Parazoarcus communis: one gene and its partner. The protein of the gene in region 1 interacts with the protein of each later gene in a pairwise test. Links are inferred from orthologs where the notes say so. Each region holds a gene or a part of one and is shown on either strand. Other genes may lie near its edges.

The links. The genes of interacting proteins can lie anywhere in the genome.
Region 2: the proteins of dnaE (region 1) and dnaQ interact in binary tests that used the Escherichia coli proteins (3 or more experiments, as listed by UniProt). The link is inferred for Parazoarcus communis from one-to-one orthologs.

Annotation. Positions count from the first base shown.
Region 1 is NZ_CP022188.1:2,641,403-2,650,004, forward strand. Bases 1,157-5,194 are described here. They hold dnaE (DNA polymerase III subunit alpha), read left to right. Parts: upstream 1,157-1,499; coding sequence 1,500-4,994; downstream 4,995-5,194. Other genes in these bases: CEW87_RS12125 (mechanosensitive ion channel), read left to right, coding at 1,157-1,407; hemF (oxygen-dependent coproporphyrinogen oxidase), read right to left, coding at 5,020-5,194. In the rest of the region: more of CEW87_RS12125, read left to right, coding at 1-1,156; more of hemF, read right to left, coding at 5,195-5,928; CEW87_RS12140 (YegP family protein), read right to left, coding at 5,935-6,267; purD (phosphoribosylamine--glycine ligase), read right to left, coding at 6,389-7,666; purH (bifunctional phosphoribosylaminoimidazolecarboxamide formyltransferase/IMP cyclohydrolase), read right to left, coding at 7,689-8,602. UniProt on the Escherichia coli protein: DNA polymerase III is a complex, multichain enzyme responsible for most of the replicative synthesis in bacteria. This DNA polymerase also exhibits 3' to 5' exonuclease activity. The alpha chain is the DNA polymerase catalytic subunit.
Region 2 is NZ_CP022188.1:3,164,188-3,167,260, reverse strand. What follows is about bases 273-3,073. They hold dnaQ (DNA polymerase III subunit epsilon), read right to left. Parts: upstream 2,136-3,073; coding sequence 1,410-2,135; downstream 273-1,409. Other genes in these bases: CEW87_RS14425 (class I SAM-dependent methyltransferase), read right to left, coding at 2,616-3,073; rnhA (ribonuclease HI), read right to left, coding at 2,155-2,613; CEW87_RS14440 (CBS domain-containing protein), read left to right, coding at 935-1,363; nqrM ((Na+)-NQR maturation NqrM), read left to right, coding at 712-915; CEW87_RS14450 (fused MFS/spermidine synthase), read left to right, coding at 273-649. Also shown: more of CEW87_RS14450, read left to right, coding at 1-272. UniProt on the Escherichia coli protein: DNA polymerase III is a complex, multichain enzyme responsible for most of the replicative synthesis in bacteria. The epsilon subunit contain the editing function and is a proofreading 3'-5' exonuclease.

The sequences.
Region 1 (8,602 bases):
GCGCTTGCCATCCTGGCGCTGGGCTGGTTTGCCGCAGTCCTTGTTCGCGCGGGCAGTCGCCGCATATTGCGGGTCGCGGGCATCAACCAGAAGCTTCAGAGTGGCACCGGGCAGGCGTTCGACCTTGAGTCGATGCTCAGCCTCGGCTTGTTCGGACTGGTATTGCTGATTACCGTCGTCGCGGTACTCAATATTCTCGATCTGGAGAGCCTGTCGTCTCCGTTTGCCGCCTTGCTGGCCCAGATCACCACCTACCTGCCACATCTGCTGGCGGGTGCCATCCTTTCGGTGCTTGCCTGGGTGCTCGCGACCGTCCTTCGGGCGCTCACGAGCAAGATGCTGGCAACAACCACGCTGGATGAACGCCTCGCAACTGAGGCCGGCATGGAGCCGATGAGCGCCAACATGGGCAATGTCGCGTTCTGGCTGGTGATCCTGCTGTTCCTGCCGGCCATTCTCGGTGCCTTTCAGCTCCAGGGCCTGCTTGAGCCGGTGCAGGGCATGGTCGATCGCGCCTTGTCGATGGTGCCCGACATCTTTGCCGCGCTGGTCATCGGATTCGTAGGCTGGCTGGTGGCCAGGGTCTTGCGCGGGCTGGTCAGCAATCTCCTTGCGGCTGCGGGCGCCGACAAGCTCGGCACATGCATCGGACTGGATGAGACCGTGAAACTGTCGCGCCTTGCCGGCGTGCTGGTGTTCATCCTGGTCTTCGTGCCGAGCCTGATCGCAGCACTCGACGCCTTGAAGATCGAGGCCGTGTCCGCCCCGGCGATCAGCATGCTCGACCAGTTCTTTGGTGCCGTGCCCAATATCCTGGCTGCGGCGGTGATTCTGGGCGTGACCTGGTTCGTTGCCCGCTTCGCGTCGGGTCTGGTTGCGCGACTGCTCGCAGGCGTCGGGTTCGACCTGCTGCCGGCGAAGCTGGGCCTTGGGCACGCGATTGGCGAAGGGCGCACCGCATCGGCGCTGGTGGGGCGCCTGGTGCTGTTCTTTGCGATGCTGTTTGCTGTGGTGGAAGCGGCAAATCGCCTGGGGTTCGGTCAGATCAGCGAACTGGTGACGATGTTTGTTCAGTTTGGTGGCGACATCCTGCTCGGCGCGGTGATCCTCGTTGCCGGTTTCTGGCTCGCCAACCTCGCTGCCGAGGCCATCAGCCGGGCCAGTGGCGAGCATACAAGCGGCCTGGCTCGCATTGCCCGCATTGCCATTCTCGGACTGGTGATCGCAATGGGCTTGCGTGCGATGGGCATCGCCGACGATATCGTCAATCTGGCTTTCGGCCTGGGTTTTGGCGCGGTCGCAGTGGCGGTGGCCCTGTCCTTCGGACTGGGTGGTCGCGAAGCGGCCGGTCGCCAGATGGAGTACTGGCTGGCCAAGTTGCGCAAGGACGAACCCGGCAAGGACTGAAGCTGGACTTGGGTCCGGTGGCGGCATGACGGCACCGGACTTTTTCTTCCCGAGTACGGGGGGGATGGCGTCGCTCGGGTAAAATTGCGCCCATGAGTTCCGCACATTCCCCCCGTTTCGTTCATCTTCGTCTTCACACCGAATATTCGATCACGGACGGCATCGTCCAGATCGATCAGGCCATTTCGACCGCAGCGGCTGACGGCATGCCTGCGCTTGGCATCTCCGATCTCGCCAACCTGTTCGGGATGGTCAAGTTTTACAAGGGTAGCCGCGGCAAGGGCATCAAGCCGATCATTGGCGCGGATGTCTGGATCGAGAACGAGGTCGAGCGCGACAAGCCGTATCGCGTACTGTTGATCTGCAAGAATCGCAATGGTTATGGGCAGTTGTCCGAACTGCTGACGCGCGCCTACCTGGAGAACAAGCACCGCGGGCGGGCAGAACTGCGCCGCGCGTGGTTTGAGGACGGCGCCGCGAGCGATCTGCTCTGTCTTTCCGGCGCCATGATGGGCGATATCGGCCAGAACCTGGTCAACGGCAATCCCGAGATTGCAGAACTGCTGGCGGCCGACTGGAAGCGGCTATTTCCCGGCGGTTTCTATATCGAACTGCAGCGCGCCGGGCATCCTGGCACCGAAGCCTATATCCGCCAGGCGCTGGTGCTGGCGAACAAGCTCGGTCTGCCGGTGGTGGCGACGCATCCGGTACAGTTCCTCACCCGCGAGGATTTCAAGGCACACGAGGCGCGCGTATGTATCGCGCAGGGCTACGTGTTGGCTGACAAGCGTCGTCCGCGTGACTTTACCGAAGAGCAGTACCTCAAGAGCCAGGACGAGATGTGCGAACTGTTCGCAGATCTCCCCGAGGCACTTGAGAACGCGGTCGAGATCGCGCGCCGCTGCTCGCTGACGGTGCAACTGGGCAAGAACTTCCTGCCGCAGTTCCCGACGCCAGAAGGCATGACGCTGGACGACTTCCTGGTGCAGGAGGCCAAGGACGGGCTGGAACGCCGGCTCGCCCAGTTGTACCCGAGCCCGGAGGAGCGCGAGCGTCAGCGCCAGCGCTACGAGGATCGGCTGAAGTTCGAAACCGACACCATCATCCAGATGGGCTTTCCCGGTTACTTCCTGATCGTTGCCGACTTCATCCGCTGGGGCAAGGCGAACGGCGTGCCAGTGGGGCCGGGGCGAGGTTCCGGTGCCGGTTCGCTGGTGGCCTATTCGCTTGATATTACCGACATCGATCCGCTTGAGTACGCACTGCTGTTCGAGCGCTTCCTCAACCCGGAGCGGGTGTCGATGCCCGACTTCGATATCGACTTCTGCCAGGACAACCGCTATCGCGTGATCGAGTATGTGCGCGAGCGCTATGGCAAGGATGCGGTCAGCCAGATCGCCACCTTCGGCACGATGGCCTCGAAGGCCGTGGTGCGCGACGTGGGGCGCGTGCTGGATCTGCCCTATGGCCTGTGTGACAGGCTGTCCAAGCTGGTGCCGGTTGAAGGCGCGAAGCCGGTTTCACTGACCCGTGCCTACGAGATGGAGCCGCAGATCGGCGACATGATGAAGGACGGCAACGACGGCGAATCAGTGCAGGAGTTGTGGAGCCTGGCGCTGCCGCTCGAGGGCCTGTCGCGTAACGTGGGCATGCACGCCGGCGGCGTGCTGATCGCGCCGGGCAAGCTGACCGATTTCTGTCCGCTCTACATCGCCGATGGTGATGATGCGACCCCGGTGTCGCAGTTCGACAAGGACGACGTAGAAGCCGTAGGCCTGGTGAAGTTCGACTTTCTCGGTCTGCGCAACCTGACGATTATCGAACTTGCGCTGCAGTACGTGGAGCGCGAGACCGGCAAGCGCCCCGACCTGATGAGCCTCGGCTTCAAGGACCCCGCGGCCTACCAGATCCTGAAGGACGCCAATACCACGGCGATCTTCCAGGTCGAATCGGACGGCATGAAGAAGCTGCTCAAGAAGCTCGCGCCCGACCGTTTCGAAGACATCATCGCCGTGCTGGCGCTCTATCGCCCCGGCCCGCTCGGTTCGGGCATGGTGGATGACTTCATCCTGCGAAAGAAAGGCCAGCAGGAGATCGACTACTTCCACCCCGACCTCAAAGCCTGCCTGGAGCCGACCTACGGCGTGATCGTGTACCAGGAACAGGTGATGCAGATCAGCCAGATCATCGGCGGCTACACCCTGGGCGGGGCGGACATGCTGCGCCGGGCGATGGGCAAGAAGAAAGCCGAGGAGATGGCCAAGCACCGCGCCACCATTGCCGACGGTGCGAAGCAGAAGGGCTACGATCCGGCGCTGGCTGAGCAACTGTTCGACCTGATGACCAAGTTCGCGGAGTACGGCTTCAACAAGTCGCACACCGCGGCCTATGCGGTGGTCACCTACCACACGGCATGGTTGAAGGCCCACTACTGCGCGGCCTTCATGGCGGCGACGATGTCGTCCGACCTCGACAACACCGACACGGTGAAGATCTTCTACGAAGACACCGTTGCCAACAAGATCGAGGTGCTGCCGCCCGACGTCAACGCATCCGATTACCGCTTCGTGCCGGTCGATCGCAAGGTGATCCGCTATGGTCTGGGCGCGGTCAAGGGCGTTGGCGAGCCGGCGGTGCGCGCGATCATCGCGGCACGCGAGAAAGGCGCGCCTTTCCGTGACCTGTTTGATTTCTGCGAGCGTGTCGACCGTCGTCTGGCCAACCGCCGGGTGATCGAGGCCCTGATTCGCTCAGGGGCGATGGATACGCTGGAGGGCCACAAGGGGCTCGATCGCGCGCAACTGATGGCGACCGTGTCGCTGGCGATGGAGGCCGCCGAGCAGGTGGCTGCCAATGCGATGCAGGGCGGCCTGTTCGACATGATGCCGGAGGCGGCAGGGGCAGGTGTCGAGTTCGTCAAGGTGCGGCCGTGGACCGAGCGCGAGCGCCTCAAGGAAGAGAAGACCGCGATCGGCTTCTTCCTCTCCGGTCACCCCTTCAATGCCTTCAAGGGCGAAGTGCGCCGCTTCGTGCGCCGTACGCTGGCCCAGATCGAGCCGTCGCGTGACCTGACCATGATGGCCGGTGTGGTGATGGAGGTGCGGACGAAGGTGGGCAACCGCGGCAAGATGGCCTTCGTGCTGCTCGACGACGGCACGCAACCGCGCGAGGTGGCGGTCTATTCCGAAGTGCTCGATGCCAACCGCGGCAAGATCGTCACCGACGAGGTGCTGGTGATCGAGGGCAAGGTCAGCAATGACGAGTTCTCGGGCGGTTTCCGCATCATCGCCGACAAGCTGCTGACACTGGGTGAGGCGCGCAGCCGATTCGCGCGTGCGCTGCAACTGAAGCTCAACGGTGAAGTGGGCGAGAGTGGCGGCGCGGCGGCAACGGCCGACCGTCTGCAGACCTTGCTGACGCCGTTCCGCGATGGTGGCTGCCCGGTCAAGGTGCGTTATCGCAACGCCGTGGCGGAGGCGGAACTGCCTTTTGGCGATGGCTGGCGCGTGCGACTGGAGGAAAGTCTGCTCGAGAGCCTGCGCGAGTGGCTGCCGCCCGAGGCGGTAGAAGTGGTGTATCCGAACTGATGAGGGTGAGCGCCCTGCGGGGTGCTTACACCCAGTCTTTGGGCTGCAGGAAGACGTCGTAGAGACGGGCCTCCGGCGAACCGGCTTCGGGGTGCCAGTCGTAGCGCCATTTGACGATGGGCGGCATCGACATCAGGATGGATTCGGTGCGTCCGCCCGATTGCAGGCCGAACAGGGTGCCGCGGTCGAAAACCAGATTGAATTCGACGTAGCGACCGCGACGATATGCCTGGAAGTCGCGTTCGCGCTCGCCATATGGCGCGTCGCGATGACGTTCGATGATGGGCAGATAGGCGTCGACAAAGGCGTCGCCAACCGATCGCGTCAGGCCGAATGCGGTGTCGAAATCGGTCTTGCCGTCAGCGCCGAGATCGTCGAAGAAGAGTCCGCCGACGCCGCGCGGTTCGTTGCGATGCTTGAGGAAGAAATAGCGGTCGCACCAATCCTTCAGACGCGCATGCTCGGCTTCGCCGCCAAAGGGCAGGACTGCCGCTTTGCAGGTCGCGTGAAAGTGGCGGACGTCATCCTCGTAGCCATAATAAGGCGTCAGGTCCATGCCGCCGCCAAACCACCACACCGGTTCCTTGCCTTCGGCCAGGGCGATGAAGCAGCGCACGTTCATGTGCACCGTGGGGCAGTAGGGGTTGCGCGGATGCAGGACCAGCGACACGCCCATTGCCTCGAAGCGCCTGCCGGCCAGTTCCGGCCGGTGAGCGGTGGCCGAGGCGGGCATGCCGTCGCCCATGACATGCGAAAAATTGACCCCGCCGCGCTCGAAGAAGTTGCCTTCCTCGATGACACGGCTCAGACCGCCACCGCCGCCCGGTCGCTCCCATCCATCTGCCTTGAACGCCTGCCCGTCGAACTGTTCGAGGCGGGTGACGATCCGGGTTTGAAGATCGGTGAAGTAGGGCTTGACGGTGCTCGGGGTCATTGATTCTCAGCTTTGATCGTCTACGGCCGCAGCAGCGGCGCCGGTCTTCATTGCAGCGATGGCGGCCTCACAGGCGGCTGCGTCTGCAAACATCGGGCTGGTGCCGATGACCTGGCCGTTGGTGGCGGTCAGGTTGAAGTAGGGACGTCCGTCGGACGCGGTCTTCTGTGCATAGCGCTTGTCTTCGGTCGAATTCTTGCGGACCGATTCGACGCCATTGGTACAGCTTGCCTTGGCGTTGTAGCCCTCGCTGCGAACCAGGGTCTTGCCGTTTTCGCCAACGAGCTTGAAAAAGAACTCGCCGCCGGCGGACTTGGTGATCTCGAACTTAAGGGTCATCGGTTTCTCCTTCCTGCGCTTGATGGGGATGTCGCGGTCAGCTGTATCCAGACCGCACCTTCACAAGCATAACCCGTGTAAAGATCATACCGCCGTGGCATATGTCCTTGTTTGACCCGATTCAACCTTTGCGCGCAACTGCGCGATAGCCGATATCGCGGCGGTACTGGCAGCCATCGAACTGAATCGTTGCTGCGAGATCGTATGCCGCCTTCTGCGCCGCCTTCACGTTGTCTCCGAGCGCGGTCACACACAGCACTCTGCCGCCGGAGGTGACGACTTCACCGTCGCGTTCGGCGGTGCCGGCGTGAAAGACGTGTGTGCTGTCCTCGCCAGCGGGTGTCAGGCCGGTGATCGGGTCGCCCTTGCGCGGACTGTCAGGGTAGCCCGCAGCGGCAAGCACCACGCCGAGCGCGACCCGACGGTCCCATTCGGCCTCGATCTGATCGAGTTTGCCGGCAATGGCTGCTTCGATGAGATCGGCAAGATCCGTCTTGAGGCGCATCATGATCGGCTGGGTTTCGGGGTCGCCCATGCGGCAGTTGAACTCGACCACCCGTGGCTTGCCTTCGCCATCGATCATCAGACCAGCATAGAGGAAGCCGGTGTAGGGCAGGCCGTCGGCGGTCATGCCGGCCAGCGTCGGCAGGATGACTTCGCGCATGACGCGGGCGTGGACGTCAGGCGTCACCACCGGGGCGGGCGAGTACGCGCCCATGCCGCCCGTGTTGGGGCCCTGATCACCGTCGAGCAGACGCTTGTGGTCCTGGCTGGTGGCCAGAGGCAGTGCGTTCTTGCCGTCAGCCAGCACGATGAAGCTGGCTTCCTCGCCCTGCATGAACTCTTCGATGACGACACGTGCGCCGGCGTCGCCCATCTTGTTGTCGAGCAGCATCATGTCGATGGCAGCGTGGGCTTCCTCCGCTGTCATCGCCACCACCACGCCCTTGCCTGCGGCAAGGCCGTCGGCCTTGATCACGATCGGTGCGCCTTCGGCGTCGATGTAGGCATGGGCTTCGGCGGCGTCTGAGAAGGTCTGATACTTCGCGGTCGGAATGCCGTGGCGCAGCAGGAAGCGCTTGGCGAAGTCCTTCGAACTCTCGAGCTGGGCGGCATTCTTCGTCGGCCCGAAGATCGGCAGGCCGGCGGCGCGGAAGGCGTCGACCACGCCGGCTGCAAGCGGTGCCTCGGGGCCGACCACGGTGAAGCCGACCTGCTCGCTGCGGGCAAGCGCCACGAGGTCGGCGACTTCGGTTGCTGCCACGTTCTGCAGCTTGGGCTCGCGCGCGGTGCCCGGGTTGCCGGGGGCGACCAGAACGCGCGTGACCTTGGGCGACTGTGCGAGTTTCCAGGCCAGCGCGTGTTCGCGTCCGCCCGAGCCGATGACGAGGACTTTCATGTGCTGCTCCGGGTGTGAGCGATCAGTGACGGAAGTGGCGGAAGCCGGTGAGCACCATCGCGATGTTCTGCTCGTCGGCAGCGGCGATCACCTCGGCGTCACGCATCGAGCCACCGGGCTGAATCACCGCAGTGGCGCCAGCCTGCGCAAGGACGTCGAGACCGTCGCGGAAGGGGAAGAAGGCATCCGATGCCACCACGCAACCGGCGATCTGCAGGCCTGCGTTCTCCGCCTTGATCTTGGCAATACGGGCAGAATCCACGCGGCTCATCTGGCCGGCGCCAACGCCGATGGTCATGCCGTCACGGCAATAGACGATGGCGTTCGACTTGACGTACTTGGCGACGCGCCAGGCAAACAGCATGTCGCGCATCTCGGTCTCGGTCGGCGCACGCTTGGTCACCACCTTGAGGTCGGCGATCTGGATGCGGGCTTCGTCCGCACTCTGCACCAGCAGGCCACCGCCCACGCGCTTGTAGTCGAAGGCGCCGGCAGGCTTGCCCAGCGGGCAGGTGAGCACGCGCACGTTCTGTTTGGCACGCAGCAGTTCGAGGGCTTCAGCCGTGTAGGACGGGGCGATCAGCACTTCGAGGAACTGGGCGGAGACGGCTTCGGCTGCAGCACGATCGACTTCGCTGTTGAAGGCGATGATGCCGCCGAAGGCCGAGGTCGGGTCGGTGGAGAAGGCTTTCTTGTAGGCTTCGAGCGGCGTAGCGCCGATCGCCACGCCACAGGGGTTGGCGTGCTTGACGATGACGCAGGCGCCGGTGTCGAAAGCCTTGACGCATTCCCACGCTGCATCGGCGTCGGCAATGTTGTTGTAGGACAGTTCCTTGCCCTGCAGCTGTGCGTAGCTGGAGATCGAGCCCTCGGGCGCATTCGGCTCCTTGTAGAAGGCCGCGCTCTGGTGCGGGTTCTCGCCGTAGCGCAGGTTCT
Region 2 (3,073 bases), 520 kb from region 1 along the record:
CGAGATGATGGCAGGCCTGCTGCTGCGCGACGGTCTGGCGGAGGATGCCGGTGAATGGCCGCGACGGGTGCTGCTCATCGGACTGGGCGCGGCCTCGCTGACCCGTTTCATCCACCATCATCTGCCGCAGAGCCGCATTCAGGTGGTCGAGATCGCCCCTTCGGTGGTCGCGGCCGCACGCCAGTTCTTCCGCCTGCCGCAGGAGGACGCGCGCTTCTCGATCCATATCGGTGACGGTGCCCAGTATGTGATGGAAAAGGACACGCGCTATGACTACATCCTGGTCGACGGCTTCGACCGTAACGCCCGCGCCGGCGTGCTCGACACCCTGCCCTTCTACCAGGCCGTGCGCACACGGCTGTCGGATCAGGGACTGATGTCGGTGAACCTCTTCGGCCGTTCGCGGGGCTACAAGGCCAGCGTGGATCGTATCCTCACGGCTTTCGATGATCGTGCGATCGCTTTCCCGTCCTGCGACAGCGGCAATGTGGTCGCTTTTGGCGCCGCAGGCGACAGCCTGAACCGTCCGCTGGCGGAACTGCGCGAACGCGCCAGCATGCTGAAGGCGGCGACCGGGCTCGACCTGCTGCCCACTGTCACGCGCCTAGAGCAGGCCGGCAGCCTGCCGGGCGGCACACTCGTTCTTTAAGAACGAAGCTGCCCGCGGTATTGTCCACCCCGTATATCATTGCGACTTCAACTGGAACCGACATGAGTACATTCATTCTTGCACTGCTTGTCGTTGGCATCGTGATTGCAGCGATGGCCATCGGCGTCATATTTGGGCGCAAGCCAATTGCCGGCAGTTGCGGCGGGCTTGGCGCGGTCGGCCTCGAATGCGAAGGCGGCTGCGAGAACCCCTGCCCCAAACGGCTGGCCCGCATGAAGGCACAGGCCGAACAACAACAAACCTGATCACCATTTAGGAGGCGCGATGCTCCATTCACTGCTCGTCAAGGACTACATGATCGGCGACCACCTGGCGCTTCATCCCGAAGACGAGGTTCTGCATGCCATCCACACTCTTCTTGAACACGGTCTAAGCGGTGCTCCGGTGGCCAATAGCAACGGTCATCTGATTGGTTTCCTGTCGGAGAAGGACTGCCTGAAGGTCGCGCTCAACGCATCCTACTTCGAGCAACAGGCCGGACTCGTCCGCGACTACATGAGCAAGAACGTGGTGTCAGTCACTGGCGACAGCAGTCTGATCGACGCCATCGAACTCTTTCTTGGACAGACCTACCGCTGCCTGCCGGTGGTGGAAGGCCAGCGTCTGATCGGACAGATCTCGCGTCGCGACATTCTCAGAGGTCTGGAAAAACTCCGGATCAGCCACAAGACAACCCGCATCCGCGGCGGCTGACGCCTGCCCGGGGCGCCCATTGCGGGCGCCCCGGGCGTCGCTGTCCTCAGGCAGCTTCCTCGACCGCCGGCTCCGGCGGCAGCCACAGACACAAACCCTTGTTTGCCTTGGAAATGTCCGCCAAGAGCTGATCGTGCGCTTCCAGCTCGGCTGCAGACGCGCGCTGAATCAGCTGCGGGGGCCGCTCGAATCCGCCACCGGCAGCGTCGAACTGAGCCGAACCGGGCTCTTCCTCAAGCGTCATGATCAGGCTCTCCTGACCACGCGTCATTGCCAGATAGACCTCGGCAAGCAACTCCGCATCGAGCAATGCGCCGTGTAGCGTCCGATGGCCGTTATCGATCGCGAAGCGGTCGCACAAGGCATCGAGCGAGGCCTTCTTGCCCGGATTCTGCTCCTTCGCCATCTTCAGCGTGTCGACCACGCCGCAGCACAACTGATCGATCGGCGGCCGCCCCAGCAGGTTCAACTCGTGATTGAGAAAGCCGACGTCAAAGCTGGCATTGTGAATGACCAGTTCCGCATCGCGCACAAACTCCTCGAAGCTGTTCGCGACGCCCGCGAACTTCGGCTTGTCGGCGAGGAACTCCAGCGAAATACCGTGGACCGCCTCAGCCTCGGCGTCGATTGCGCGCTCGGGATTGATGAAGACGTGATAATGGCGCCCGGTCAGATTGCGGTTGAGCAACTCGACACAGCCGATTTCAATCACCCGGTCACCGTTGCGCCAGTCCAGACCGGTGGTTTCGGTATCGAGAACAATCTGTCTCATCAGTACTTTCCTTCGTGTTTCATGCCTGCGCCGTCCGGCCCGTCTTGCGTATCTCTTCGACCCCGCGCCGTGCGAGTTCGTCGGCCCGTTCGTTCTCGGGGTGGCCCGCATGTCCCTTCACCCACAGCCACTTCACCTGGTGCATGGCAACTGCCGCATCCAGCGTGCGCCACAGGTCTGCGTTCTTGACCGGCTCCTTCGAGGCCGTCTTCCAGCCCCGCGCCTTCCAGCCCTTGATCCACTCCGAGATGCCCTTCTGCACATACTGGCTGTCGGTATGCACGCGCACCGTCACCGGCCGCTTGAGGAGCTCGAAAGCGCGGATGACTGCCATCATCTCCATGCGGTTGTTGGTGGTCTGGAGCTCGCCACCCCAGATTTCCTTCTCATGACCACCGCTGCGCAGAATCGCCCCCCAGCCGCCCGGACCGGGATTGCCGCTGCACGCACCATCGGTGTAAATATCGACTTCTTCCATTTCTATTGGGTTTTCCTTGTACTTCCCGGATGAATTTCACGCTGGGCCACGGCCGACAAGCGTTTTGAACTGGCACGTCGTTCGTTCCAGTTGGGCATGATCAGCCGTGTGCCCTGCACCCGCTTGATGCCCTGAACCACATATGCCGCTCCGCACACCGGCCACCAGCGCGGTCCAAACCTGTCCATGAAGCGCCACCGGTCCAGCCATTCGGGCGTGGTGACAGCGGGTACATAACAGCCAAAACCGCCTGCCTGGGTTTCGAATCCGAGCAGCGAGAACCAGTCCCTGATCCGCGGCACCGACAGATACTGTCCGGTCCACGGCATGACTCCGCCCTTGCGCGCAGCCAGCCGGCGCACACCCCACAGACTGTAGGGGTTGAAGCCACTGATCACCACGCTGCCTTCCGCCACCAGCACACGTTCGACCTCGCGTAGCACCTGATGGGGGCGAGAAG